Regions from separate parts of the Halobacillus sp. B29 genome, predicted to be linked through region 4. Evidence: riboswitches for the same ligand, from Rfam matches in the RefSeq annotation. Region 4 holds a riboswitch; each other region holds the start of a gene.

Region 1 (7,574 bases), on a different contig from region 4:
AGAGCGACATCTTCGTCGCAGCAGGCCCCCATCCATCATAGTTCAAGGCGACTTCTATATTTTCGGTCGGCTCGATCGCTTCTTTATTGGTTAAGGCCTCATCCATAAACTGATGAACGAGTACGATCTTGTCCGGCAGGTTATTTTCTTCTACGAGGTTCGAAAGATAGTCTACCGCTTCCTGCACTTCCGCTCCATCCACCTGTCCAAGATCGATGCCCGGTGTTTCCCCTTCCTCGACGTGGAATTCGGTATCAATGGCGAGGTGAACATGCGGAAGCTTCAGCCATTTCTCAAGTAATTTCACCTGATGAAGCACAGAGTCTGTTCCCAGCTGGACATCAAGCATCAGTAAAGCACCGTTTTCTTTTGCGAGCTTAGCGTACTTATCAATTTGTTCTGGCGGTGTCCGCGTATAGTACTTTCCATTCGGACCCGGGTCCCTCTTAGCAACCGTTGAAATCAGCTCAATGGTTGGAATGGCAGGACGTTCTGGATCGGCATTCGAATAGGCTTGCGTCTGTTTCTTTAGCTTTTCCATAAGAGCGTCGGGTTCCATTTCCCCAAGAATGCCCATATTGGTCGAATTCGGGTGTCCATAGTAAGCAACCAGTCGGTGATCCTTTAACGGTCCATCCGTTTGATCTTCGGCTCCTTTGACGAGCGTCTCTCCCACTGGAATCATCCGTTCGCGCTCCCCTCCATGAGCCTCCACGGTAGGCATCTTCGCCAGTTGCTCTTCTGACATCTTCTCTTTCAGAGGCTTGGCATCTTCAGCCGGCTCGATCGGCTCATAAGGCTGCGGCGGCTTCGTTTCTTCTTTTTTCTTCTCTTCTGAAGAAGATTCTTCATTATTCTGCTCCTCGGAGGAAGCTTCCTCCGAGGAAGCTTCTCCTTTTTCATTCTGATCGGTGCTTGTCGAAGAGCTCTCTGTACAAGCGATTAGGAAAAAGACCAGGAGGATGGCAGAGAAAAGCAGGCTGACTTTTTTCACGGTACTCACTTCCTTGTTTGAAAATTTTTCAAAAATCTACAACTCTATGTATCTTTTACTGCTTACTTCAGAAACATATTCCACATATTAACATAATTAGAGTATTTATGAGTTTATTTCACATAATTGAAATAAACGTAATACTTACTACTTTTTACCTCAACCTCGTGAACCCAAGCATCAAGCCGTTATTCTTTCCAAAAATGAAGGCCAAAATGTCTTTCGTTTCACTATTTTCCAATAGTGGAAAATATAGACTGGTTTCTTTATTAAAAATATAGGAGGGATAGCCATGAAATTAAAAGGTAAAGTTGCTGTGGTTACAGGTGGTTCTAGTGGAATTGGCGAGGCAGCCGTGAAGGATTTCTGCGAGCAGGGTGCGAAAGTGGTGATTGCCGATTTGAACGAACAGGGAAGCGAATTGTCCAGTCAGTTAAATGACCAGGGTTATGAAACCGTGTTCCAAAAAACCGACGTCACATCTGAGGAAGATATTAAGAACATGGTTCAGACGGCGGTCGGCACATTTGGTTCGCTGGATATTCTATTTGCGAATGCCGGAATTGGCGACGCTACACCGGCGCACGAGCTTTCCTATGAAGAATGGAAGAAACTCATGGATGTAAACATCAACGGTGTGTTTCTATCTAACAAATACGCTATCACGCAGATGCTCGAACAGGAAAACGGTGGAGCAATCGTCAACAACGCTTCGATCCTGGGACACGTCGGACAGGATTCGGTAACTTCTTATGCCGCAGCCAAAGGCGGAGTCGTCAACCTTACCCGCACATTAGGGGTTACTTACGCGAAAAACAATATACGCGTAAACGCGGTATGTCCAGGCTACGTTGAAACGGCAATTCTGGAAAATGCCGATGAGGAAATGCGCCAGGGCCTTGCAGGTGCACACCCGATTGGACGACTGGGTCAGCCTAAGGAAATTGCGAAAGCGGTCAGTTTTCTCGCAAGTGACGACGCTTCCTTTATGGTCGGAGCCAATATGCTGGTGGATGGCGGCTATACGGCTCAGTAAAGTTCATTTATACACGGGACGAATCGTAATAAAAAAGCGTAGGAGCTGCCTGCAATAGGCAGCTCCTACGTCTATTTGAATCATTCTAACCGATACGAGAACGGTCATTTTTCACTTCAGGTTCTTCCTGAGTCGTGGATCTCATCTTCTCCAGTACTTCCCTGGTAGAATCACTAATTTCCGCCTCAAAGTAAGGTTCATAGGCTTCAAGCGGTGCTTTTTTCGTAAAGTAAACGGCAATCAGCACCCCAATCAGTGATGCCGTAACGGCGATGACAAATGGCAGTCCATACCCCATTGCCTTCGCTGCCACATACACGACCGCCCCGATGATGATACCGGCATAGGCTCCTGCCCGGTTCATTCTCTTCCAGTACAGCCCTAAGAACACAACGAGGAAAAACGCAGCCCCAAATCCGCCATACACATAGACAAATCCCATAGCCAAGAACCATGGTGGGTTAATAGCTAAGAGAACGGCTGCGGTTGCAATTCCAAATATACTTAAGCGGAGCCAGTTCTTAAACTTCTTCTCACTGATTCGTTTTGGAGCTATATTTAAGTACACATCATAATAAAGAGAAGTGGCGCAGTGCAAAAGCATCGAATTTGCCGTGGAAATAGCCGCTGCACAGATAGCTACCAGCGTGATGCCTCCGATAATAGGCGGCGTGTACTGCTGGATGACTAAAGGAATGATGTAGTCCGTCGTTTTATCTACAGGTATGCTCGGTACCAGTACTTTTGCCCCGAGGCCAATAACGATCAGTGGCGTCATAATGAAAATCAATACCAGAATCGTACCCAGTACCTGCAAGATCGCTACTTTCACATTTTGAGGAGCCAGCATCCTCGTGACCCAGTGAGGGGAAGAAGGGGTTCCTAACGAATTCGATATAAAAATGGAAAGTAATGCACCAATACCAAATGTCCCAAACGGGGACAGTAAAATTCCTTCTTCAAGCTCCGGCCCTCCCACGTTTGTCGGCGAGGTTGTCGTCGCAAGCGTATCGACTATATTACCGATTCCACCGGTTAACGACCATACTACACCGCTCGCAAGTAATACGCCGATCATAATCAAAATCGTATTTAACGTGTCCGTGGCAGCCACAGACCAGAATCCACCTACACTTGTAATTAATATAAATAATAAGAATCCGAAAATCGCAATTTTATAATCAATGCCCGTGATACTTGAAAAAACAATGCCAAACCCAGTTACCTGAATATTGACGAGCAGCAAATAACCGATAAACATTAAAATACCAACAATTGCCTGCAATGTACTCTTGTTCTGAAAAGGTTCAAACCTATGCCGGATAAATTCAGGGAACGTCCTGGCAGGCTTTTCCGGTCTTCTTATTTTGTAAGCAACAATAGGGATTAAGGCTCCGCCGAAACACCAGCCGGCTACCCAGCCGATCACAGCCGATACACCCGAACTGTACAAATAACCGGGGACCCCGATAACAGAAGCTACACTTACCCATGTTGCTGCTGTGGTACCGATTCCAAGAAGAAGCCCCATTCGGTGTCCGCCCGTTGTATAGTCATCGATCGACTCTGCTTTCTTAAGACTTTTTACATTTGCCCATATTAAAAATAGAACATAAAAACTAAATACGAGAATATACCATATCATTTGTCAGTAACTTCCTTCCTGCTAGCTTATTTATACTTAAATATTCGTCCGGTGGCTCCCCACCGTTTTACACCTGATTTCTCCACTCTGTAACAGAGAAATGTTCCTAATAGGAAGGAAAAAATCATAGTCCCCACCCAAACCATCATCGCTAAGAACATGGCCATCCTCCTTTTTCCGATTGTTTTGTGTCGAACCTTTTACTGCCCTCCTTTAGAAAAATTAAAAACCCTTCACTCACGAAGAGAGAAGGGCTTTGGGCAACTGTCTTTTGGCTGCCGCTTGCTCTCTCATCTCCGGAATAGCTTTCGCCTTCCTCTGAAATTGGCACCGTGCATAAATCAGCCGGTTGCCGAGGCTTCACAGGGTCAGTCCCTCTGCCTCTCTCGATAAGAAAATTCAAAATATTCGAATGTTAATTAGACTCCATTCTATCATACCCCTCTATTTCGTCAATTCATTATTTGAAATTAGTAAAAACAGAAAAGAATCATAGAATAGAAGCGATGATCCATACTGAAAAATCACTCAATAAGAATCCTTCCATATTCTCTTACAACCTACGAACTGATCAGCCTCAAAAGAAAGCTTGTAGATATCTGGCATCGCAAGATTCTTCCAAAACTCAAAGTCGTATTGGTTATCAAAATAATTCATGGTGAGCACCATAATATTACCGTGCGTACCGATGGCGACATTTTTATTTTCATATTTTTCTAATACGTTGTTCAAGGCTCTTACGCCTCTTTCCTGGGCGTTCACATTTGATTCTCCGCCTTCCCAGAAAAAACTAGGCTGAGCCCATACTTTTTGAATGGCTTCCTCAAAGTTATCAGCTCCTCCCTCTATTAACTTCCTTTCTTTGAACCCATCCATTATATGAATTTCTTGCCCGAGAGCAGAAGCTAATCCTTCAACCGTCTGTATGGCCCTTAAATAAGGACTCGAGATCACGTGCTCGATATTATCGTCTATGAGCCGTGCGCTGACTTTAGCCGCTTCTTTAGTTCCCTCTGCTGATAACGGCCTATTTAATTCGTCTGGTGTATATGTAGAATGAGCGTGTCGCACCATATAAATGTTTGTTGTCATGGCAGCCTCCTGTATATTAGTCATGTAATCTCGTCTAACGGTGTCTTCAAATGTCTCTCTTACCTCTAATGTGCTACCGGGAATTCACCAAATATCGTGTTCTTCTCTGTAAAAGAATTCACCCTGGCCTATCTTCAATAATTACCCCGCACCTCACGATTTCCAGCTTTATCTCCCATCTCATGAATGTAAAAAAATATGTATCACTAATGTTTTCAAGCGAGATAGGTACCCCTCTTCATTAGTAAAAGTTTGAGATATATCAAATCCACTGCATGAGCTTATAACGTAAGACTCAACGGTGAAAAACACTTTAACATAAGTATCTAATATTTTGGTAGCGTTCCTGGAAAAGAAAACCTCCATGAAAATCTGAAAGTTGCAGTCTACCTATTATTATCGTTTTCCTGGGTTTTTGTCTTTCTCACTTCCATCCCTCAAACATAGAATAGAAAGAGCTATCTTACTCATACATTTTTATAGAAAGGAAATTTTTTTTGGACAGTAATAAAGTAAATTTTTCTCAATTCCCCTATTGTTCCCCTTGTTACCCAAGTTGGAATACTAAATATAAATGTTGGGAGTATATAAAGAAAGACAGTCAGAGCATCCAGTTCGATTATGCAAATGAAGACTTTACTACAAATGCTCCTATTCCGGTTGCTCCAGGTCTCACTATCTCTACAGTTACACTCACAAATTTAAAAGCTGGTAGTGCCGTCTCTTTAAACGGGTTGTTTCTTGTGAACAATAATTCAGTAACACCTGGAAGTATCGGAGTACGGATCTACAAAAACAGCATCAATTCCGCAAATATCATTTACAGCGCTGATATAGAGATCGACGGAGCAGGAAGCGATGCTCTCGGTCAGCCGATTCCAGTGCTTTATGTTGATCCGATTCAGCTGTACGAGAAAAAAGTAACCTATTTTCTCTCCGTCTACAAAATAGATGAGACTGATAATTTATCGGTTATCGGTCAAGCAACCCTCACAGCTACTGCATATGGAAAAGCCACTTACTAATCAAACCACACCGCAAACAGCATCTTTTTGCGGTTTTTTATTGGGTAACTTGATTAGTCAAAATGGAGAAGCTATTTCCATCATATTTCGATCCGTAATCCCCCCATTTATTCATTAGAAACACACACTGAGATCACACCCCCTTTTATAATTTCTTCCAGATCGCTTGTTCCCGTGCCCCGCCGGGGAGGGACAGATGGATTTATTTACTTAACTGACTTTCTTCATGCTCCAGGCATACGAGAATGGGATTTTTTCTAAAGTAAAGTATTGTGAGAATCCAACTTGTTTAGCGTTGTTTGTGGACAAGAAAGGAAAACGCAAATGGTGTCCGATGAGCGTCTGTGGAAATCGGGTGAAGGCCCGGAAACATTACGATAAGAATAAACTGGTATAAAAAGAGAGGGAGGTAGTCTATACCATCACTCTTGGTTAGATTGAAGATGCTGATGGAAAAGGGCTCCTTGTTTTAGTAGAAGTGTGTACATTTGAAATTTAGTCGAATAAACTCTCTGTCTTTTGCGCTGAAAAGCGCTTATAGAAGAACTTATAGCGCCCCTTCATTAGAAACCCGAACTCAAAATAGTTGAGTAAACCTTTCATTATTTATTACAATCAACTGTCTTGTTTAAATAGGTGATGTAATAGCCGATCTTTGTCGTCAAAAAATTGCTTCATAATCATGTAGTGATCGGTATTCTCTAATGTTGTCTCTTTCATTCCTTCTTCACTAAGTTGTATAATTTTTGAATTTGGATAAGCCATGATGATTGGAGAATGAGTAGATATTATAAATTGAGAACCTTTATTAACAAGTTCATGTATGCGGGAAAGCAGAGACATTTGTCTTAACGGGGATAAAGCAGCTTCTGGTTCATCTAAAATGTATAAACCATTCCCTTGAAAACGGTTGTTAAATGCTGCAAAAAAAGATTCTCCATGTGATTGTTCATGTAATGAATCTCCACCAAATGAATCGACAATTTTCGGACCAAATGACGAGTCACTATCTAACTCTTCAATGTTCGTAGCTAAATTGTAAAAAGTTTCAGCTCTAAAGAAAAAGCTGTCTCTTGCCTTTCTAGTCCCCTTGGACAATAGTAAATATTGTTCTAAGTTAGAGTGAGAATCATAATTGGAAAAATTAAAATTGAGAGTTCCACCCTCGGGATTAAAGCCGAGTTTAATAGCAATACCTTCTAACAGTGTTGACTTACCCATTCCGTTCTCTCCGATAATATAGGTAACATTAGGATGAAATAGCAATTCTTTAAAATTCCTAATAACAGATAAACTAAATGGAAAAGTCTCATATGAGTTTATACTTTCTGTTTTTAGGTTTAGTCTTTTAAGGTACTGATTGTCTTTACTCAATTTCACTCTGCAACCCTCCTCACTCTTATTTACTTCCTAAAGCTTTTAGCTACCCGTTAATACAATTTACTGTATTCTATCCATATTCCTTTGCAAATGTTGAAGGTGAAAATGAAACGTTATATCTTCCTTCAAGTTCTTTCTGTACTTTTTCTGTTAGTTTCAACCCTTCTTTATTATGCTCTTCTTCGAGTTTAACACCATTAGGAACTATTCCATCTTTATCCCAATTCATCCATTCACCATACTTCTCAATCCATTTCATTAACTCAAACTTCAAGTCGAATTCAATCGGAATCTCTTCTATGTCAAGGTTACAATTACAGCGATTACACCATATAGGGTCTGCGCTCACATCTCCCTCTACTTTTAATTCATTTGTTTCCTGTTGTATACATAGACATTTCA
Region 2 (7,574 bases), on a different contig from region 4:
CCTGCGGCGGCTCAATTGGCTGTCTATTTTCGCAGCCGTAACCGCCGGCCCCGAGCAGGATTCCGAGCATCAGCAACCTGAACTTCCCGTGTCTCATAGAACGCCCTCCCATACATGGATTTTGATCTCCTATATAGAGTTAGACGTTCCGTTTGGAAAAAGGTTACTTAGAAAAAGAGTTGAACTTCATTAAACCCCGAACGTATTTCCTCCATTCACAGAAATCGATTGTCCGGTAATAAATTGAGAATCATCAGATGCCAAGAAAACAACTGAACTAGCTATGTCTTCAGGTTTCCCCATACGTCGAAGAGGCAGCTGACTGCTGTAACCCTCCAGGGTAGAAGGATCTACCTCCCCGTGTCTCTCTACAGGAATAAAGCCTGGATTAACAAGATTTACATTAATACCATGCGGTCCAAGTTCATTTGCCCAGGAACGGGTCATGCCAATCATGGCTGATTTAGCTGTTACATAGTTTGAGAAATTGGCATTTCCAAGCTGTACAACTTCACTGCCAATATTAATAATACGGCCGTATTGGTTCTCCTTCATACCTGGCATAACTGCTTTTGTTAGAATTAATGGCGCTTTAACAAAAAACTGAAGCTGATCCATGTACGTTTCCCAAGTATTTTCTTCAAGGGAGTACTCCGGCTGAGGTCCCGAAGCATTATTAACGACAATATCTATATTCTCACCATATGATTCCTGAACCTTACGAACGAGCTCGTCCACGGAGTCCTCATCGGTTATATCAGCCTGTACAGCGATGGCTTCTCCGTCTTTTCCCCTGATTTCATCCACGGTTTCATTGGCCGGGTCCGGATTTCTTCCGTAGTTCACCACCACTCGTGCTCCTTCAGCAGCAAGCTGTTTACTGATGACTTTCCCAAGTCCTCTTGATCCACCTGTAACTAGTGCTATTTTTCCTTCTAATTTCATTAGCCTCATCCTTTCTCCTGTTCCCTTCCCTTTTGTTTAGGCAGTCATTCTTAAAATTTATAATAGGATCGATGTAACATCTCAGACATATTTGTAAAAAAACCAAGGTATTAAAACCCCTGTCAACCATCTGACGCCGCTAATTTATACTACTAAATGATAAAAATTCCAGAGAAACATTTATTTTACTATTTTCATAGTAGTACTTAAATTTCCCGAAAATTAAAGATCTATCTGCTTTCGCCGAAGCGATAATTTTCCCTAAGAGATGTTCAGATTTAAGTTCGTCTCTTTCTTACTAAAAAAATCCAATATTATTACAAAAACCAGATGATAGGATGAAATTGTTCCAAAAACATAACTTTCAAGGAGGAATTCGAGTATGAAAGGCAAATCATTGATTCTATCAGGATCTCTTGCACTATCACTACTAGCTTCTCCAGCAATTTCTCTCGCATCATCAGGAGACACCGAGTCTCATAAATTCCAGCAAGGAAATGTTCATATAGAATATGTAGTGAACTGGGTTCAACAAAATGAAGAAGCTTTAAAGAGTCAAAATATCCAACAAGTGGATATTCAGTCTCTTCTGGAGCAATTCCAAACTCAAAATCAGCCTGAAGAGAAACCTGAACAGCCAGAAGCCCCAGTTCAGGAACAACCTGTGAAGGAAGAACCAGCAGAACCTGCTCAGCAAGCACCTGAAGCTCAGCCTGAACAGCAGGAGCAGCCGTCCGAACAGGCCGTTCCTCAAGAAAATACCACAGATCAAGCCGACCAATCTGAAGTCTCAGATTTTGAACAGCAAGTCGTCGAACTGACCAACCAGGAACGTGCGAAGCAGGGACTAGAGCCTCTCGAACTTGATACAGAGTTAAGTGCTGTCGCGGGAGACAAGTCTCTTGATATGCAGAAAAATGACTACTTTTCCCACACCAGCCCAACCTACGGATCTCCGTTTGATATGTTAAAAGACTATGGCATCGACTATCGTACAGCTGGTGAAAATATCGCTATGGGCCATACTTCTCCTGAGCAAGTAGTCCAGGGCTGGATGAATAGTGAAGGGCACCGTAAAAACATCATGAATCCGAACTTCACTCACATCGGGGTCGGTTATGTAGAAGATGGAAACTACTGGACACAAATGTTCATTGGTAAATAAATAGATCTATGTATAGGAGCCATCGGGATTACAGATTCCGGTGGCTTTTTCTTACTTAGGGCGCGCTCGTACCAGCAATTGTTATGTATACCCACTCTATTGCGGCATTAACCTACCCTATTGCCCCGTGAAAACTATCGCGCCGCCCATACCTGCAATAAGGTGTGCTGCCACGGATAGCGATTCTACAACACTACGCCCCTTTAGTGTCAGCCCTCTCTGGATAAAAACAACTGCAAAATCTAGCACATTCATTTGTAAAAATATAGAATAAAACGATTGAATACACATACGTGCCCGGGGTATCTTTTATCTATATCTATTAAAAGTTTTTTTCTTGAAGGGGGAAAATTATGAAACGTACAACATTCGCTATAGGGAGTCTCATCTTTTCCTCAGTTCTATTGTTAGGTGCTTGCAGCAATGCTGAGCAGACCAATGATTCGCCAAAAAGCACAGAAAGTGCTTCTTCAGAATCCACTCACGATGAACATGCCGGCATGGATCATTCCGGTTCGGGTGAACTGCCTAAAGGTTTGCGCGAAGCTGAAAACCCAGCCTATCCTCCAGGGAGTAAGGCTGAGATTAACGCTGAGCATATGCCTGGAATGAATGGAGCAGAAGCAACGATAACAGGAGCCTATCAAACCACCGCTTACAGCGTATCTTATGCATCCTCTATCACTGGTGACAAAGTGGAGAATCATAAATGGATCATTCATGAAGAAGTAAAAGATCCTTCCCAGAAAAAGTTAGATCCGGGTTCAGAAGTAACCGTAAATGCAGACCATAGTGACGGAATGAGTGGAGCTAAAGCCCAAGTGGAATCTGCCGAAGAAACAACTGTTTATATGGTGGACTATACAGACACGGACAGCGGACAAGAAGTGACCAATCATAAGTGGGTTACAGAAGCCGAATTATCAGCTAAATAGAAATTACAGACCTCCGTCAATCGGGGTTTCTTCATGACTATTTTACACTTATATAAAACTATATCCTCTCTCTTTCTACGCACGTTAAATATTTTAACAAATGCCCTGAACCCTTGTTCTATCCACTCTCATGACTTTTTTTCTTTTTTATATTTGGAAAAAACAGAAAATTACCTTGCAAATAGACTGAATATTACGTAAAATCAATCATAATTTATAATAATAAACTATAAGGAAGTGAGCGTAATGCAGACTCAATCGGTGAGTACTCTATATAATGTATGCCCTCTCTGTCACGGATCTGGAAAGTATAAGGAATATGATGATGGGAAAGCCAATTTAATTGTGGACCATTACCAGCGTGTAAACTACGCCAATGAGACACTAGCCTGGAAGATGGCCATCGAAGAAACCAGTTATGTGAAGGAATGCTCGAAATGTCACGGCAAAGGTAACGTCCTGAACAAAGAAGGCGAACAAATGTATAAGCAGCTTCAGCAATATGCGTAAAATCATTTCCCCTCTGTCTTTAGGTGGACTGGGGGGTTAAATGATCTTCTTTAAACAAAGTATCAGTTTTAGAAAAATGATTTTTTTCTGAAAACTCTATTGATTATTGAATTGTTTTCCTGTATTGTAAATCGCAAGCGAAATGATAACCGCCTAATTTTTGAAAGAAATTTTTAGTAATTTTTAATATCATTCTTGATTTAAGCATACCTTTCATGTAAAGTGTTCAGCAGTTGCTTTTCCAAAAATTACATAATAATAAAACTTATCCAGAGAGGTGTAGGGACTGGCCCTTTGATACCTCAGCAACCAGCCATTGGCACGGTGCTAAATCCAGAAGGTAGTAGTTATACCTTGAAGATAAGGAGACTCTTTATACATAAAGGACCTTCTTCTTCAAGGAGGTCCTTTTTTTATATCCATTTTTTTACGAAGGAGATGATCACCATGGCACGGAACAGGATTGAAACAATTTTAGCCCAGCTAGGCAATAACAGTGATGAAGAAACAGGGGCTGTGAATCCGCCCATCTATTTATCTACCGCTTATCAGCACAAATCACTCGGGGTATCCACAGGATATGATTATACCCGCACCAAAAACCCGACACGCCATCTTCTCGAAGAAGGCATGGCCCAGCTTGAAAACGGTGATCAAGCCTTCGCCTGCAGTTCAGGAATGGCAGCGATCCAGTTGATCCTTTCCCTGTTCCGTGCAAATGAAGAATTGATCGTTGCGGAAGATATTTACGGCGGCACGTACCGTTTACTCGAACACTACGCAGATGCTTACCAGATCCATTCAACCTACTCCGATTTCACGGATGTTGAGAGTGTCATTACCGAGAAAACCAAAGCCATCTTTCTTGAAACGCCGACCAACCCGCTGCTGCAAGAAGTGGACATAGAAGAAGTTTCAAAGATTGCTAAGAAACACAATCTCCTGCTCATTGTCGATAACACATTCTTAACGCCTTATCTTCAGCAGCCGCTGGATTTAGGAGCGGACATTGTGATCCACAGCGCTACCAAATATATCGGCGGGCACAACGATGTATTAGCCGGTGTGGTCGTCGCCAAAGGAGAAGAGATTTGTGAGAAGCTCGCTTTCTTCCAAAATTCATCAGGTGCTGTCCTCTCCCCTTTTGACTGTTGGCTCTTAATACGTGGATTAAAGACCCTGCCGCTTCGTTTCGATAAACAGCAGGCGAATGCGAAGGCCATTGTTGAGTTTCTCAGAAACGATCCGGGCATTAGAGAAGTCTTTTATCCTGGAAAAGGAGGAATGATTTCATTCCGTGTGGACGATCCTTCCAGCATCTCTGATTTTCTTGAGAATTTGTCGGTCATCTCTTTTGCCGAAAGTCTCGGAGGAGTCGAAAGCTTCATTACGTACCCGGCAACGCAGACGCACGCGGATATTCCAAAAGAAGAACGGGAAGAACGCGGAATCTGTGACCGGCTGCTTCGCTTCTCGGTAGGTACAGAACATGAAGACGATCTGATTGATGATTTGAAGCACGCTCTCTCTGCTATTCAAAAGGAGGAAATACAATGAGGCCAGAAAACGATCAGTTGGAAACCCGTTTCATCCACGGCTCTGCGAATAATCGAAGTCATCACGAACCGGCTACCGGTGCAGTGAATGTACCAATCTACTTATCCTCAACCTTCCATCAGGAAAGCTTCGATACGATGGGGCCTTATGATTACAGCAGGTCCGGAAATCCAACGAGACAGGTGCTTGAGGATACAATCGCTAACTTGGAAGGCGGCGCAAGAGGTCTCGCCTTCTCCTCTGGCATGGCAGCTATCTCCTCTGCCTTTATGCTGCTTTCCGCCGGTGACCATGTACTCGTTTCCAAAGATGTCTATGGCGGGACATTCCGGTTGATCACCGAAATGCTTGGCAAGTACAATATCGATCACACTTTCGTTAACATGACCGATCTCAATGAAACCAGCCGGGCGATCCAGTCCAATACAAAAGTTATTTATGTAGAGACGCCGTCCAACCCTTGCTTAAATATTACAGATATTGAAGGAGTGGCAAAACTTGCTAAAGCCCATGGATGTTTAACCTTCGTGGATAATACATTCATGACGCCGCTCTATCAGAATCCACTTGAGCTTGGAGCCGATATCGTCCTGCATAGTGCGACCAAGTTTTTATCCGGTCACAGCGATATCATAGCAGGGCTTGCCGTAACTAAAAATGAAGAACTTGGAGAGAGACTCGCTTTTATTCAAAACTCCTTCGGTTCTATTCTCGGCGCTCAGGACTCTTACCAGCTCATTCAGGGGATCAAGACACTCGGCGCCAGGATGAAACAGTCGTCAGGCTCAGCGCTTAAAATAGTCTCTCATCTGCAAGATCACTCACTGGTGGAAGAAGTTTACTATCCAGGTCTTTCCCATCATGTCGGTCATCCGATACACAGGAGACAATCTACCGGAGCAGGTGCTTTACTTTCTTTCCGGCTACCGGATAAAGAAGCGGCCAAAGCGTTTGTGGAGCAGATCCGTCTCCCTGTCTTTGCCGTTAGCCTTGGGGCTGTGGAATCGATTCTATCCTATCCGGCCACGATGTCCCATGCAGCTATGCCGGAAAAAGAACGAGCGAAACGTGGTATTACTGATGGTTTGCTCAGACTCTCCGTCGGACTTGAACACCCCGGTGATTTAATTGAAGACATTGAACAAGCTTTACAGGCAGTTGCCCGTACTAGACAGAAAGTCGGCGTGTCCCTGTAAAAAGGGCATTAGCTTTCAACTAATATAATTATGATTACAAAATGGAAAGGTTGTTGAATGAAATGAAACGATCATTAGAACAGAGATTACAGGATGGACCCGTTATTTGTGGAGAAGGATACTTATTTGAACTGGAGCGTCGCGGCTATTTACAGGCCGGATCCTTTGTACCGGAAGTTGCTCTTGATAACCCTCAGGCACTAAAACAGACATATCGTGACTATATGCTCGCAGGCTCCGACGTCGTCTTAGCGTTCACCTATAACGGACACCGCGAAAAAATGAGAATCATCGGTAAAGAGGAGTTATTAGAACCGCTTAACCGCCAGGCTATCCGTTTAGCCAAAGAGGTTGCGCAGGAACATCCAGAAGAAGAAGCGCTCGTAGCCGGAAACATTTCCAACACGAACTTGTTCAACCCGGATGATCCTGAAGCTGTTGAAAAAACAAGAAGCATGTTTGCAGAGATGATCGGCTGGTGTAAGGAAGAAGGCGTAGACTTTGTGAACGGTGAAACCTTCTATTATTATGAGGAAGCCCTGATTGCTCTTGAAGAAATTCAAAAACAAGATCTCCCTGCTGTGATCACGTTCGGTCTAATGGGCGAGAATATTCTTCGGGACGGCTATGAGGTAGAAGAAGCCTGCCGTCTATTAAAAGAAAAAGGCGCTCTTGTCGTCGGAATGAACTGCTTCCGCGGACCAGCTACAATGCAGCCATATGTAGAAAAAATCCGTAATACGGTGGACGGTTATGTAGGTGCCCTTCCCATTCCTTACCGTACGACGGAAGAACACCCTACCTTCTTCAACCTGCCGGACGGTGGCTGCGCTTGTACACTTCCGACAGAAACGACGTTCCCAACGTCTCTCGATCCACTTTACACGAACCGCTATGAGCTCGCCGAATGGGCAAAAGAAGCACACAGCATTGGCGTGAACTACCTGGGACTCTGCTGCGGAGCTTCTCCGGCTATGCTTCGTGAAGTTGCAGAAACCGTAGGACGTACGGCTGTAAACTCTACGTATTCCCCGGATATGGAGAAACACTTCCTGTTCGGCAAGGACGATACACTGCAGGATCACATCACTTCTTATAAGACGAAAGCATAAGTCAAAACGCCTGTCCGTAAATCCGGACAGGCGTTTTTTAAAGTTTTATTTATTTTTGGCTTTGTTAGAAAAGGTCTGATACCACTGGATTTAGAGAGGATCAAGTCCAACAATCTGCACTTCTAAAGAAGGGTCCGTCCCCCCCTAATAGAGT
Region 3 (7,574 bases), on a different contig from region 4:
AAGCTGTTTGTACATGGATTCAAAGTGTGCCTGCGGATCCTTCATCATTGTTTTAAATTCATCTGGATGCACTTCCAGACCAAGACAATCTCTTCCCTGCTCCATTGGAAACAGAAAGCCAATTCTTCCTTCGTGTAGAAATATCTCTGTGGCAGGTTCGGCAAGTGGCTCTACCCCTTCATAATACCCGTAAAGAACAGGCCGCAGCGCTCCTTGATTATGATACTTCTCTGCAGCTGCCCATTTTGCGATATTGGAATACTTACCATCCGCACCTACAACTAAATCTCCATAATAAGATGAACTTCCATGTTTATGATCCACAGAGACTCCGACCACCTTATCACCTTCCCATAGAAGATTGCGAACAGTGGTGGATGGTTGAAAGGAAACACCCTCATATCTTTCCGCTTCTTCTAGAAGAATGTGATCTAAATGATCGCGTTTAGGAATAATCGTGTAAGAGGATCTGGGTCCTTCAACAAAACTTTGCCCAATGTATGTACGCATCCGGTTAATTTGTCGTAAACCTTTCGATTCCACCTTATCCAGTACACCGAGCTTCTTTAAATAATCTACATGCGACATGTGATGAGTGGAAAGCGTATCGCTGGGAAATGAGTTTTTATCCAGTAGTAACACGGTTTTCCCAAGCTTGCCTAGTTGGATGGCCAGGCTTGAACCGGCCACTCTTGCCCCTACAATGATAACATCAAATCGATCGTTCATTATTTCAACTCACCTTTAATTAGTCATTTATTTCATCGTAACGGATACTCACTCAAAAACTCTAGTTTCAGTTTTTGAGAAGATCCTATTCTCTAGTAAAAGTAGACGGTGAGAGGGAAAAATGAAATAAGACAGCACTTATTTCATTAATCTGTACACATCCTATTAAGGCAGCTCATTCCCGGCTGCAATATAGAGTTCATACCATTCTTGTCTGGTTAACTCTATATTAGAGGCCTTTGCTATGTCTCTCATACGCTCTGTGTTCATCGTGCCTACTACTGGCTGAATATTAGCCGGATGGCGAAGAATCCAGGCAATAGCGATGGATGAATCTGTGACTCCATACTTTTCTGCCAGCTCTTTTAGCTTCGCATTGACTTGCGGGAATTCCTTATTTCCAACGAATGGCCCTTCAATCATCCCATGCTGAAACGGTGACCAGGCCTGAATAGATATATCATGTAAACGACAGTACTCTATGATACTTCCATCACGCATAACAGCTGGATCGTTTTGCATATTCACATTGAACCCAGCATCAATCATAGGTGTATGTACCACACTTAACTGCATCTGATTCACAATTAAATCTTCCTTCAAATACTTTTTCAATAGTTCGATCTGCATCGGATTTTGATTACTCACACCAAAATAGCGAACTTTCCCACTTTCTTTTAACACAGCGAAGGCTTCAGCCACTTCCTCTGGCTCAAACAAAGCATCTGGGCGGTGCAGTAATAAACTGTCTACATAATCTGTTTTCAGCCGTTTCAGACTGCCTTCCACAGATTCAAGAATGTGATCTTTAGAAAAATCAAAATATCCATCACGAATGCCGCATTTTGTCTGCAGCTTCATTTTTTCACGAACATCATCATTCATGTCGATCGCTTTTGCAAAAACAGACTCAGATTCTCCTGCTCCGTAAATATCTGCGTGGTCGAATAAATCGACTCCTGTATCCATCGCATTTTCAATCACATATCGGGCATCTTTCTTTTCAAGTTTATTAATCCTCATACAACCTAAAGAAATTTCCCCAACTTCTAATTCGCTATTACCAAGCTTAAGCTTTTTCAAACTCCCACCTCTTCCTCATTGAATGGTTTCATCCTAACATTATATTGAAAATAAAGTAATTGAAAACGCTTGTATATAAGATCCGGAAAACCCCATAATCCAATAAAAACCCCGCTCTAAAAATTTAGAGCGGGGTTTCATCTTCATCGTTTAGCTTTTTTCTTCAATAGGTTCATCAAATAAGTCCGTAAATTTAGCCACATTTTCGTAGCTGAATTCAAACGCCATTCTTACCTCGCCAAAGCCAGGCTGAAAGAAGTAGCCTTGCACTTCATAACTGCTTTTATTCTCTCTGACTTTAGTAAGATGAAAATAGCGCTGGATATATTGAGCCATTTCTTCCAGTTTTTTGTTTCGCACCTTTATCCACTGTTCTTTCAGTTCATCTGTGGGAAAGTCCGATTCCTTTAACATTTGATCACTCCTCTACGGAAATCAAAGCTCTGAAACTGTATATAATCATTATCATATAAGAGCTTACAGATATTTTCAACTGCTATTCAAGAATAAAATTTTGATATACCACGCATTCCTTTCTTATATTTAACACAAATAAGAATGATGGGCAAACTGGATAAGTAGGGAACAGCTAATTAATCCATAGGAAGACTGGGCATAAATTTTATCACCAGTGCTTATATCGGGAGCTGCTTGTTGGTTATACGGAAGTTCCCTGTACTTTAGAAAGAAAAGGACGTTCGTTGTGCCAGCGTACTTCTACGTCCAATCCAAAAAAGGATGAAAGCTGCAGACTCGTAATCATTTTAGTTGTGTCTCCTGCGTTGAAGACTTCTCCTTCTTTAAGCAGTAAAGTTTTGTGGAAAATCGGAAGAATTTCTTCTACATGATGAGTCACATAAATCATAGTGGGAGCACCTGGTTTTTTTGCAATCTCTTCGATGGATTCTAGTAACTTTTCGCGTGCAATAAAATCCAGGCCGTTAGTGGGTTCATCTAGAATTAAGAGAGAAGGATCCGCCATTAATGCTCGTGCAATTAAAACCCGCTGTTTTTCCCCGCTTGAAAGAGTTTCATAGTTTCGATTAGCATAGTCCATACATCCAAGGTCTTCAAGCAATGATATAGCTTTCTGTCTCATAGCGTCCGTAGGGGTTTCGTAAAGTCCAATGGAAGCAAACGCTCCGCTCAGCACCACTTCAAAAGCGTTATCTTCCTGATGAATCTTCTGCTGAATCGCTGAAGATACAAACCCAATCTGTTTACGCAGTCGTTCTGCAAGATAAGTCTTCCCAAATTGCATACCTAATACATTAACCTCTCCCTTTGTTGCAAAGGTGTACGCATTTAGTAAATTAAGGATAAACGTTTTCCCAGAACCGTTCAGCCCCAACAGGACCCAGTGCTGTCCTTCTTCAATATGCCAATTAATATTTTTTAGAATCCATCTGTCTCCGCGTCTTAAAGATACGTTGTCCATCTCCAGCACCATAGATGTGACTCCCTTCTATCCGACTACAATTTATAAGAATTTATGTACGCATAATACCCTGGCAGGACTTAAAATTCTTTCCTTTCTAACATCGTTACTTCCTTTTACATAGAGTGACGATTTTCCCAATGGGAATTATGTAATCATAATTATTTCAAAATTCTTTAAAATTAACAAGTCGCCCCAATACACCCGAATCTCCGATAAGACTCGCCCTCTTCACACATCCTTAACTGATCTAATAAATTAAGTTCACAATTTATAATAAAAAGCTTATTAAGCAATAGGGCCGGATTATTGAAGACTCGAATTCGAGATAATTCGGGTCCGTTGCTCATTTAGAGAGGGTGTTGGCTGCGGAAACAACTCGCTTTCCTGCGGGGGAACTGGCAAGCCTCCTCAGTCGTTATCACTCCCTGTGGGGTCTCGCCTAGCTCCTTCTCCCGCGGGAGTCTCGTCGTTTCCTCCGCCATCCTATGATTGAGGAGTGAACGGACCCTTCTATAAGAGAGGTAATCGCTCTGGATCAGCCTTAACCTCTTATATATCAGGGATTGCATACTTAAATAAGTTAGATACTCTTTCGCTCTCCAGTTAATTTTAGTAGGCATTTTTGGTGCATTTTCGAGCTTCTGATTCGGCAAGGTCCGGAGGGGGGTGATGTAGACTCCTGTGGGATGAACATGATCGGTAAGATCCCGGAAGGCGAAGCCTGAGGAAGCTTACCACATGCCCACGGAAAGCGAAATCGTCCCCCGGAGGACCTTCCGCTCCTCCAATATCTCGAAACTGAGTCTTCAACAAACGGGAGCTTTTCTTTAATAATATTGTACGATAATATAAAAGTGCTACTTATAAAAAAAGACCCCCATTTTGGGAGTCTTCTTAATTAATAACTTCTTTCTTCTTCAACTTCGTGGTTCTGATCTAAAATATAGAGTCTGCTTGGTTTGTTATCTTGAGCCATTTCTTCAGCTTTTGCTACTGCCGTATCACGCTCATCATACAAATCCGTAGGGGCAACATCTTCTATTTTGATCAACCAGCCTGTTACGTCTTTATTAGGTGCTACTGTGTATTCCTTCATGTCTATTCACTCCTTTTGCTATACTTGCTAAACCATTCCCACCCCACTGACATTTCAAACGTATTTGGTTTTTGCACAAATAGTTTGACAATTAAGCATAAAACAATTTATAATTCCATACAAGTTAATAAATAGCTGAATATTAAAAACTCTTATCGAGAGTGGCAGAGGGACTAGGCCCTGTGACGCCCGGCAACCTTCAAGGAGATACTTGAAAAGGTGCTAATTCCTACAGATCTATGGATCTGGAAGATAAGTGGAGGAACTGATTGCTACGCCCTCTTCTTACTTAAGAAGAGGGCTTTTTAATTTTAGAATTAATGAATGATAAATTTAGGGAGGATTATTAATGACATTACCTTTTCACAAATTTGGACCTGAAACTTTATTACTGCATGGAGGTCAGCAGCCCGACCCGACTACTGGATCACGTGCTGTTCCGATTTATCAGACCACTTCTTACGTTTTTAATGACACTGACCATGCCCAGAACTTATTTTCATTAGCAGAGCCTGGCAACATTTACACGCGTATTATGAATCCAACTGTCGATGTATTAGAGCAGCGCATTGCTTTACTTGAAGATGGTGCCGCGGCTGTAGCCACCGCTTCAGGCATGTCTGCCATAACGATGGCCATTTTGAATATTGCCAGCGCTGGAGATGAAATTGTAGCCTCTTCCCATTTATATGGGGGGACCTATAACTTGTTCGTACACACCCTTCCTAAATATGGAATTACTGTTCATTTTATTGAAGGAACCAGCCCAGAAGATTTCCAAAAAGCGGTTACCCCTAATACTAAAGCTATTTTTGCTGAAACAATCGGTAACCCGAGCTTAAATGTGCTGGATATTGAAGCGGTTGCTGATGTAGCTCATGAACATCATATTCCTCTTATCATCGATAACACGTTCGCTACTCCTTACATTTGCAAACCGATCAGCTGGGGAGCGGATATTGTCATTCACTCGGCTACAAAATGGATTGGCGGTCACGGAACGACAATCGGCGGGCTCGTGGTAGACAGTGGGCGCTTCGACTGGAATCATGAAAAATTTCCAGGATTCACGGAACCTGATGAAAGTTACCACGGCGTCCGCTTTGGTCTGGATGTAGGTCCAGCCGGATTCGCTGTTAAGTTGAGAGTGCAGCTGCTCCGTGACACGGGCGCCTGCTTAAGTCCACATAACGCATTCTTGCTGCTTCAAGGTCTTGAGACCCTTCATTTAAGAATCACTAAACACTCTGATCAGGCTCTTGAAATTGCTGAATACTTGCAGTCTCATGAAGGCGTTGAATGGGTGAATTTCCCCGGACTCTCTGAGCACCCAACGCATCCGCTTACTAAGAAATACTTCAGTTATGGATATGGATCGATCGTCGTATTCGGCATTAAAGGTGGGCGTGAGGCAGGGAAAAAATTGATTGATCAAGCGAACCTCTGGTCTCACGTAGCCAATGTTGGGGATGCGAAATCACTAATTATTCATCCTGCTTCTACCACACACCAGCAGTTAAGTGATGAGAATCTCGAAAAATCCGGGGTAACGGAAGAATTAGTACGTTTGTCTGTAGGGCTTGAATCAATAGAAGATCTAATAGCTGAGCTGGATGCGGGCCTTAAAGAAGCCACCGGTTTTTCAAAACCTTATCATCACGCCGAAACCCTTGTAGAAGAGACACTGACGTCCTCGTTGGATCGTTCGAATAATGAACTGCGTCAGAGAGTTATCGCTATTACGGGAACTGCTTCCAACGATGAACTTTCAATCGAAGCGAAGAAGCTTTCACGTTTAGGTTTTCAGGTTGTGGAAACGGAAAACCTTGAAGACCTTAAGGCTTCCTCCCTGCCTGTGGTTGATGTTCTTTATGCAAAAGAGCTCGATCAAGAATTGATCCATTCAGCTCAAGAGATTAATCCTGGCTTGTTATGGTCAAGAGAATCGGTACCAGAAGATCAGGATAATCTCGTTAAAGGACTCAGTCTTTACGAATCTATAATAGCGTTACGTTCCGGGCAGTCTTACACGGAAACACCACTCTCTGTCTAAACTGGAAAGGAGGCATGAACATGTCTGTAAAAAATCCCACCAGCTATCAGTCTCAGAATAAAACCATCTCAATTGGTTCTTTTACATTTGAATCCGGCGATCAATTGCCAAATGTGGAACTGGCTTATGAACGATTCGGCCCACCTGGTGCTCCAACTATCTTAATTTGCCATGCGTTAACAGGAAACCAGTATGCGGTTGGTTCTGAGGAACAGCCTGGCTGGTGGGCCGGATTGATTGGCAGAGGACTACCCATTGATACCTCCCAGTTTCAGGTTATAACATTTAATGTATTAGGTGGATGCCACGGGTCTACTGGTCCAGCCAGTTTAGACCCGGAAACTGGTGAACCGTACCGATTAAGTTTTCCGCCGGTAACCGTTCGTGACATCGTTCATTCACAGCGGATGGCTTTACGTGAACTTGGGATCAATCGCCTCCATGCTGTCGCTGGCGGATCTCTCGGGGGCATGCAAGCCTATGAATGGGGACTGCTTTATCCGACTTATATGAAACAGCTCTTTATTCTTGCTGCGACACCTTATTTAAGTGACTATGGAATAGCTTTTAATCACATCGGAGCGCGTGCCATTAAGGATGACCCCTCATTTAACCATGGAAACTACCCTTCGAACCAACACCTCAAAGGATTCGAAATTGCAAGAATGGCAGGGATGATCACTTACCGGAGCCAAACCCTTTTCCAGAAGCGGTTTGATCGGAATCAAAAAGAAGATGCATCCTACGATATTCAGTCCTATCTAGACTATCAAGGCGATAAAATTAAAGATCGCTTTGATGCTAACAGTTATCTATATTTACTGGAAGCCATGAATCACCATGATATTGGACGGGGGCGAGGCGGCTGGAAGCAGGCGTCTCAGCATTATGAAGCGGAAGTATACACACTAAGTTTCGAACACGACCTGCTTTACCCATTTGATTTTATTAAAAGCTTCAGCGACCATGTCCCAGGGAGTGAACACTTTCACTCCGATACCGACTACGGTCATGATGGATTTTTAGTGGAGTTCAACGACTGGGCTTCCTGGATTGGAAATAAGATTAACTGAGCTTGATTTAACATACAAAATAAAGCAGCCTGGCGATATGCCCGGGCTGCTTTATTTTTACTTAATTTAATTCACTAACCGTTACAAATGTATAGCCTT
Region 4 (7,574 bases):
AACAGAATCATTAAAAAAGAACTCCTGATTTAAGGAGTCCTTTTTTAATATCCATTTTATCATCCACAGTCTGATTCTACTGTATTTTCCGCTCCGCACTTTGAGTAATCTGATTCAGGTAGAAATCTTTGAGTGACAAATCAGGTCCAAAAGGGAAAAGCTGTTCGTTTCTATCAGAAGATGGCTGTTCCAGATCAGGAGATTCCTGTTTGGAAGCTTCCTTTTTAGCCTGTTCGCCAGTTGATTTATAACTGATATGAAACTCTTCTTGATAAATAGGGGTCTCATTCATCGCTTCTTGCTGCTTCATGCCGGATATCCATGTCTCAAAGTTATAAGTGCCACGGTCAATAATCACACATAGATCTTCAAGTGACTGAGTCAGTTCTATTAAACAATCCATACCATTTTTTAAGATGATCCCTTGCTTCCTTGCTTTTTCTATCGAATGTTCCAGTTTATATGGCTCTTCTTTATAACTAAATTCTACATAACAGCTGCTGCGGTCCCAGTTGAACGTAAAATCCTCAATTTTCAAACGCTTCATCACATTGACCAGATTCGTTTCCACCATACCCTGCTCTTTATACGGCATTAACTTTAATAGACTATTCTTGAACATCCCCACGAACACTCCCTTTTTTTCTGATTTATAGTGATTTCCTTATACCAATCATTTCGACAAAAGGGAGAAAATCCCTGTAAAAATCGTTTTACATTTATCGCTATGATTTGCAAAAATTCACCTCAAAATCCGACATACCTGAATGGTTTTCCTCTATTACATTGAGTTTTCAATGGGGCTTTGAAATAATAGCATCAGTGTGTTCGAATGATAGAAGCAAATCGTTAGAATGGGAGGTTTCAAGCAATGAAAGGAAAAGGAGTTATTCTCGTCTTCCTGGGGGCGGCAAGCTTCGGATTTACCCCTATATTTGTAAAAACAGGCTTTCAGTATGGGTATTCTCTCGGACAGATAAATATTGTCCAAATGCTCGCTGCCTTTGTCTTCCTGTGGGGCTTGTCTATTTTAAAAGGGTTGCGTATAAGAGAAATTCGGACCTCAGATCTAATCAAAATCGCTGCCACGGGAAGTACAGTTGGACTGACGAGTATCTTTTATTATGGAGCTATGCAATACCTCCCTGCTTCTATTGCGATTATTCTGCTTTTCCAATTTGTCTGGATCGGTATGGTGTATGAATGGATTTTTACAAAAACTCCACCTGAACGCATTCACTTGATTTCCCTGATCGTCACACTTACGGGAGTGGTGTTAGCTTCAGGACTTTCAGATGGGGGTCTCGATTTACACCCCCTCGGTCTTCTACTCGGACTGCTGTCAGGGTTTTCCTATGCCGGCTTTATTTTTTTCAGCGGTCAGGTGGCTGTTGATTCCCACCCTATACTGCGAAGTTCACTTATGGTGACTGGATCTTTGGTGCTTGTGGTGCTCATCTTCATCCGCGACATCCCTACCATTCCTGTCCTGGACATGCGCTTATGGACGATTGGTGCTGGAATTGCGCTTGTCGGAGCCGTTATTCCTCCCCTATTCTTTGCGGGAGGCGCTCCACTTATTTCGGGACGTCTCGCTAATGTGCTGAGCTCTGTGGAACTTCCAGTCGCCATCATTTCAGCCATGCTGATCCTTTCAGAAACGGTCACCTTTTTGCAGTGGATCGGCGTTTTATTGATCCTTGCAGCTATTTTTATAAATGAGTTTGGCGGTAAGCTGATGAATCTGGAACAACGGCGTCACGCCAGCTAAGTGCTACTGAATTTTTTTCAAAATAGAACCTGATTTCTTATTGTAATGAACCCATATGATGAAGAGGTTTCCTCGCTCCGCCTTCTCTTGTTTCAAAAGCTAACTTTCAAAAAATTTGTTGACAGATGTTTAAATTTAAACGTACAATATTCTTTAAATTCATAATTTTCTTATCGAGAGCGGTGGAGGAAACTGGTCCTTTGATCCCGCGGCAACCTGTTTGATAAACAAGGTGCTCACTCCAGCAGACATTTTCTGTCTGAAAGATAAGAGTCGGGACATTTAAACCAACCCTTCTATTTTTCTTACAGAAAAGTAGAAGGGTTTTTTATATGGAGGGGAGATTAAATGACAGTTCAGCAAACACAGAAGAAGTCAGCATTACGTTCGATTGACACACAAAGCAAGCGCACCAGCCCGTTTCAGAATGCGCATGCCATTCGGGATTTTACGTTTACAATTGATGAGCCCGAGAAGCTTGGCGGTTCTAATGAAGCATTAACTCCTATGGAATACATCACTGGATCGCTTAACGGCTGTTTTATGATCGTTGTAGAAATGGTGGCGAAGGAAAAAGGGTTAACGATTGAAAAGCTTGAGGCAGCTTCAAGCGGAGATATCGATCACAGAGGATTGTTCGGCACAGCTGATGTGAGCCCGCACTTTCAAACGGTGACGCTTAAGGTGGACGTTACATTTGCAGAGAAAGAAGTCGACGAAGAAGGTTTTATTCAACTCGTTCTAAAACGCTGCCCGGCTTTCAATTTGTTTAAGGATGCAGGCGTAAATATTGAAGTAATCTGGAACATCAACAAGGAGGTACAAATATGAGCTCATATGGATTTTGGATGATTTCACTTGCCTTATTATACACGCTCGCCCTCATCATCGTCGGTAATGTGGCGAAGCGAAAAGCCAATCGCGGCGAGCAATATTTTGTAGGGGGACGGACATTTAGATGGTGGACGGTGGCCTTTTGTATAACGGGCCTCTTCTCAGGTTCGACGTACATATCGATTGTCGAGCTTTCCTACCTGACCGGAATTTCAGCCATCTGGTATGGCGTCGCAGAAACGTTGCAAGTCTTATTAATTGCCTTATTATTAATCAAATCCTTCCGGGAAAAGTTAATCGTCACGATCTCAGGATTAATCGGGGATCAATTCGGCAGACGGGCTAAAGCTTTATCAGGTGCGATTACAGCCTTTGCCTTTCCGATGTGGTCCGTCGCTACAGCAATTGCTTTTGCTTCTGCCTTTCACGTGTTTACCGGCGTTTCGTTATCATTGTCCGTCGCTTTTACAGCTATCTTACTATTTGTTTATTTACAGTCGGGCGGGATGTGGGCGGTTGCCTTTACCCAAACGATGAACACGATTATTTTTGCTATTATGTTTATTATTGGAACCGTGGCCTTCTTCATCAACCCAGGCATCTCCGGCTTACAGCAGCTTGCAGCCGAACAGCCGAGCATGTTTGATTGGGGAGGCGCCGGCCTTCAAGTAATCCTAGTATGGTTTGCCACTTTCATGGTAAACGTGATTCTAGCACAGGCCGCTTTTCAGATGGCCTTGTCCTGTAAAACGCCTGAAGAAGGACGCAAAGGTTTAATCGTCGCAGAAGTGATGAGTGTTCCATTTATTCTTCTTGGTATTCTATTTGGTTTGTCTGCCGCTGCGGTCGTTCCTGACGCAAGCCTGGGACTCGTTGCTCTCCCCCAATATTTAATGGAAGTACTGCCCGCTCCTTTCGTCGGCCTGTTCTTCTTAGGCATCTGGGCATGTGCTTTAGGTTGGGGCGCACCTTGCCAGTTCTCAGGAGCCACCAGTCTTGGGAAAGATGTCGGAAGCGCCATTTTCCCTGGCGCATCTCCAGAACAGCTGGTCAAATATACCAAGTGGTCGCTGCTGCTTCTGACAGGACTCATGATCATTTTCGGCTTCCTGCGCACAGAGCAATCCGCGTGGTGGAACGTACTTGCCTGGACCATGAGAAACTCTGCCACCTTCGCTCCAGTAGTCGCCGCGTTATTCTGGCCGCTTGTCACAAAGCGAGCCGTGATCGGCTCCCTATTTGGAGGGTTTGCAGCAGGATTAATCTGGTATCACTTAAGTAATTGGCACCCGGCTGATTTCTTCTTGAATATCCACCCAGTTTGGGTAGGGATGAGCGTCAATATTCTCGTTATGGTCCTGTTTACCGTTGCCTTCAACTATGGAAATTGGAAGATTACCAATAACCGCTCTGTGAAAGGAGCCGTTGTGTTGGCTGCCATTGCCTTGCTGCTTGTCGTTAACGGATTATTCTATGAATCCCTGCACGCCGCTGGTGTAGTAGGTTTGACTCTATTCCTTAATGTACTAGCCGTGTTTATCGGAAGTATTATTTATATCAAACCGAAAGTGGCCGAAGCGTCGTTTCAAAAGAAAGTAGTATCTTAAATATAGAAGGAACTCCTAAATCGTTCTAATGTTATGGAGAAAATCTTAAAACGCAGAAACAAATAGAACACAAAAAAAGCTTAGAGGCTATTTGCCTCTAAGCTTTTTAGAATGTTAAAAGTCCATAGTCATTTGCGACCAACTCGTTTATCTTCCCCTTACCTCCTTAGTGAAAGAGTCTTCTACCGACATTCGATAAAACTATAAAAAAGTTACTGAGTTGCTTTTCAAGAGGAAACCTTCCATATTAAGGTCAATGGGTCCTAACACCTTCCCCTTGTACCAATTTCTTTAATAGTTGGGGTAGCATGAAAAGCACCCCGTAAATGTATGCCATAATTTAGTAAAGTTGTTTGCTTAAGTCTTCAATCTTTTCACATGTTTGCTGCATCTTTTCATTAACCCACGCAGGATATGTTTCTTCATCCCCGCTCTTAATTTTTGAAAGGGTTTCCAAGTAAACAATAAGATAATCAAGCTTTGATGATGGGTGCTGCATTCCATCACCTCCCTCCTATCGAACTAATTCGACAGAAAGGATTTATTCCCTTCATATTGGAAGGATCAGTTCATTATCCTCTATGCCGCAGCTTGAAAATGTCATGCTCCATAATTCCCTCGTGCTTCTCCGACTCAATAAACTCCAGATGACAGCTTTCCCGCTTTTCATTCGTTTCCCGAATGACCGTCGTCACGATTTTATAAATATACTCCAGACCGCTGACTAGAAATTTTTCATACTGAGACTCCACGAGACCATCCTTATTTAAAAATTCATGACAGTACCGGTAGCCGACCGCAAGCTTGATCAATTTCTGAGAGGCGTATGGTTTCTTCTCCAGAATAAGTTCTACCAGCTGCATTTTATTAAACGAATGGATGGCGGCATTCACCATCGCCCCCTGGTTTACTTGGAACTCGCCTGGAATTAAATCATCTGTAAACCGTTTTAACCTGTGCTCCACCTCTATAAAAGGAAGATCGTGCAAAGAACTTAAATCTTCTAAATGGTGAAATACTCTTAGAAATTCTGACTGCGCAATAACCGCATAAAGCTCCATGTACAGTTCACTCAGCTGCAAGTAATCGTGCTCTCGCCTGAACTTCGTGGTATCGATGCGGTATTCAAATTTAGTTTTACCCCATTGTAGAACCAAATTAAATACGAGCGTCATGATCGCCACGATCGCAGGAATCAATACCACTTCTATGACCCATACTGGCATGGATGAGTCTCCCCCTTTCGTATATTTTTAAAAAAGCTTTCCATTCCCATAGGCTTAGGGTATTGTAAATCTAATAACTGGAAAGGAGGGAGAAGGACATGAATATCGTTAAAATATTAATCGCAGTGCTCACGGCTGCCTATTTCTTAGGTTTGAGCCCTGCCGTGTCTTTACAGGCTTATGAGACTATAGAACAGACGGATTCTCTCGTGGCCAGTTTCACGGATGTGGAGCAGGAAGCCCTGTCTGTCTCTCGGATCCTTCTCCCTAAAGGGAAAGCAGATTACGCTTTACCGCCTTTCCTGTTTCCTCCTGCCCAGCTGGATGTGAAAGGGTTGTTTTCAGCGTCCACGGCCATCCTCGAACCACTTGCCGACTCATCCGGTTTCTTTACTATAGAAAAATTCCATTCCAATTATCTGTAAATACATCGTCTCCTTTTTTTACGAAGAGGCTTCAAAGCTTTTCTTTTGAGCATTTTAGGAAAGCTTATTTTTCGTGTGCGCTTTTAATTACATTTGAAGGAGATTGAAATGAAAAATTCAGACATGAAAGATTGGATTACCTACTATTCCGTTACGTTCGTGATTTTCTTGTTACTGTTTGGCGGAATCTGGACGAGTGGTGTGTTTGCAGGTGTGCATTGGCAGGACTACTGGATTGAATTTCACTGGAGCATGGTAAACATAAAAGAACTGAAACAAATCATAGGATATAAGTGAGAGGACGTGCTTAAAGCTGGTATAAACACTGCTTAAGCCCGCTTATCACTGAACATGGAGGTACACAATGGCGGATTGGATTACTGAATTTATGAGTCACTATGGGTATGCAGGCATCTTTATCATGATGGCGGTAGAGAATATCTTCCCCCCTATTCCATCTGAAGTTATTCTTCCGTTCAGCGGATTTATGACTCAAGCTGCTAATCTATCCATAGCTGGGGTAATTGTAGTCTCAACGACCGGATCTCTTGCAGGAGCGGTTGTGCTTTATGGCATTGGATCCTTGATGGATATAGAAAAATTAGAATCCTTTGTGGAGCGCCATGGACATCGACTTCGCATCAAAAAAGAAGACGTCCAGAGAGTAGAATCGTGGTTTCAGCGCTACGGAATATGGGCGGTGCTGCTCGGGCGGATGGTTCCGCTCGTCCGCAGTTTGATTTCCTTACCTGCCGGAATGGCGAACATGAAGCTGAGCTTATTTCTATTGTTCACCATCCTTGGAACAATGGTCTGGAATACCATCCTCATTTTGGTAGGTGCTTTGATGGGTGAATCATGGAATGAAATCTCCCGGCTTTTGGAGGTTTATTCCACCATTACGTATATCGGACTTGGAACAGGATGCGTCCTCCTGATGTTCATTATCATTCGTAAAAAAATATTAAGCGCGTAAGGGGTACAGAATGGACGTTATTCAAGTCATAAAAGTGATGCTTCTCGGGATGTTTGAAGGATTAACTGAATTCGCACCCGTATCTTCTACGGGCCATATGATTATCGTGGATGAAATGTGGTTACATTCGCGCGAATTTTTAGGCTACTATACAGCAAACACGTTTAAAATCGTAATTCAACTTGGTTCTATTGTTGCGGTCGTCATTACATTCAGACATCGGTTTATGGATTTACTGGGGGCGGGATCTAGTGTACAGGCTAACTCCAGCCGGCTTAAAATCAGTCATATCCTGACAGGGCTGCTTCCGGCAGCTCTGCTCGGATTTCTTTTTGAGGACTATATCGATGAACATTTATTTACGGTCGAAACCGTCATCATCGGCCTCCTGTTAGGAAGCTTTTTTATGATTTTCGCCGATCTTTATGGAGCCCGCAACCCCTCTTTAAAGAGTGTGGATCAGATCACTTATCGTCAGGCTCTTCTAATTGGACTGATGCAATGCTTTTCCTTGTGGCCCGGCTTCTCCCGGTCAGGTTCGACCATCTCTGCCGGAGTACTTATTGGTATGAACCATCGATCGGCTGCAGACTTTACATTTATTATGGCGGTGCCTATTATGCTTGGCGCAAGCAGCCTTTCTATAATCGATAATCTGGCGTATTTCACGGTACAGGCCCTTCCACTCTTCGCGATCGGGTTTGTCAGCGCCTTTGTTTTTGCTTTGATCACGAT

Evidence for each region. Region 4 has a riboswitch for S-adenosylmethionine ahead of ACTWP7_RS07805 (OsmC family protein). Riboswitches for the same ligand answer to the same signal wherever they lie in the genome.
Region 1: linked by a shared signal. The riboswitch ahead of ACTWP7_RS19525 (sodium:solute symporter family protein) and the one ahead of ACTWP7_RS07805 (OsmC family protein) in region 4 are both predicted to bind S-adenosylmethionine.
Region 2: linked by a shared signal. The riboswitch ahead of ACTWP7_RS00450 (methionine biosynthesis PLP-dependent protein) and the one ahead of ACTWP7_RS07805 (OsmC family protein) in region 4 are both predicted to bind S-adenosylmethionine.
Region 3: linked by a shared signal. The riboswitch ahead of ACTWP7_RS08255 (O-acetylhomoserine aminocarboxypropyltransferase/cysteine synthase family protein) and the one ahead of ACTWP7_RS07805 (OsmC family protein) in region 4 are both predicted to bind S-adenosylmethionine.

The regions. Positions count from the first base shown of each region.
Region 1 covers NZ_JBQQCM010000022.1:18,150-25,723, forward strand. The annotation lists gene ACTWP7_RS19515 (hypothetical protein) at 1-994, opposite strand, end outside; gene ACTWP7_RS19520 (SDR family NAD(P)-dependent oxidoreductase) at 1,287-2,030, shown strand; gene ACTWP7_RS19525 (sodium:solute symporter family protein) at 2,116-3,675, opposite strand; SAM riboswitch class I at 3,963-4,071, opposite strand; gene ACTWP7_RS19530 (histidine phosphatase family protein) at 4,204-4,767, opposite strand; gene ACTWP7_RS19535 (hypothetical protein) at 5,511-5,792, shown strand; gene ACTWP7_RS19540 (CGNR zinc finger domain-containing protein) at 6,019-6,189, shown strand; gene ACTWP7_RS19545 (AAA family ATPase) at 6,408-7,172, opposite strand; gene ACTWP7_RS19550 (hypothetical protein) at 7,243-7,574, opposite strand, start outside.
Region 2 covers NZ_JBQQCM010000001.1:95,919-103,492, reverse strand. The annotation lists gene ACTWP7_RS00475 (hypothetical protein) at 1-97, opposite strand, end outside; gene ACTWP7_RS00470 (SDR family NAD(P)-dependent oxidoreductase) at 190-945, opposite strand; gene ACTWP7_RS00465 (CAP domain-containing protein) at 1,328-2,110, shown strand; gene ACTWP7_RS00460 (YdhK family protein) at 2,464-3,045, shown strand; gene ACTWP7_RS00455 (hypothetical protein) at 3,292-3,555, shown strand; SAM riboswitch class I at 3,818-3,922, shown strand; gene ACTWP7_RS00450 (methionine biosynthesis PLP-dependent protein) at 4,003-5,112, shown strand; gene metC (cystathionine beta-lyase) at 5,109-6,308, shown strand; gene ACTWP7_RS00440 (homocysteine S-methyltransferase family protein) at 6,371-7,420, shown strand.
Region 3 covers NZ_JBQQCM010000005.1:75,236-82,809, forward strand. The annotation lists gene ACTWP7_RS08230 (NAD(P)/FAD-dependent oxidoreductase) at 1-729, opposite strand, end outside; gene ACTWP7_RS08235 (aldo/keto reductase) at 895-1,812, opposite strand; gene ACTWP7_RS08240 (hypothetical protein) at 1,963-2,226, opposite strand; gene ACTWP7_RS08245 (ABC transporter ATP-binding protein) at 2,471-3,262, opposite strand; gene ACTWP7_RS08250 (DUF2188 domain-containing protein) at 4,152-4,349, opposite strand; SAM riboswitch class I at 4,499-4,608, shown strand; gene ACTWP7_RS08255 (O-acetylhomoserine aminocarboxypropyltransferase/cysteine synthase family protein) at 4,699-6,402, shown strand; gene metX (homoserine O-acetyltransferase MetX) at 6,423-7,475, shown strand; gene ACTWP7_RS08265 (polysaccharide deacetylase family protein) at 7,537-7,574, opposite strand, start outside.
Region 4 covers NZ_JBQQCM010000004.1:306,665-314,238, forward strand. The annotation lists gene ACTWP7_RS07795 (hypothetical protein) at 77-622, opposite strand; gene ACTWP7_RS07800 (EamA family transporter) at 872-1,771, shown strand; SAM riboswitch class I at 1,939-2,044, shown strand; gene ACTWP7_RS07805 (OsmC family protein) at 2,120-2,602, shown strand; gene ACTWP7_RS07810 (sodium:solute symporter family protein) at 2,599-4,212, shown strand; gene ACTWP7_RS07815 (hypothetical protein) at 4,553-4,711, opposite strand; gene ACTWP7_RS07820 (hypothetical protein) at 4,785-5,438, opposite strand; gene ACTWP7_RS07825 (hypothetical protein) at 5,537-5,863, shown strand; gene ACTWP7_RS07830 (hypothetical protein) at 5,972-6,160, shown strand; gene ACTWP7_RS07835 (DedA family protein) at 6,228-6,839, shown strand; gene ACTWP7_RS07840 (undecaprenyl-diphosphate phosphatase) at 6,850-7,574, shown strand, end outside.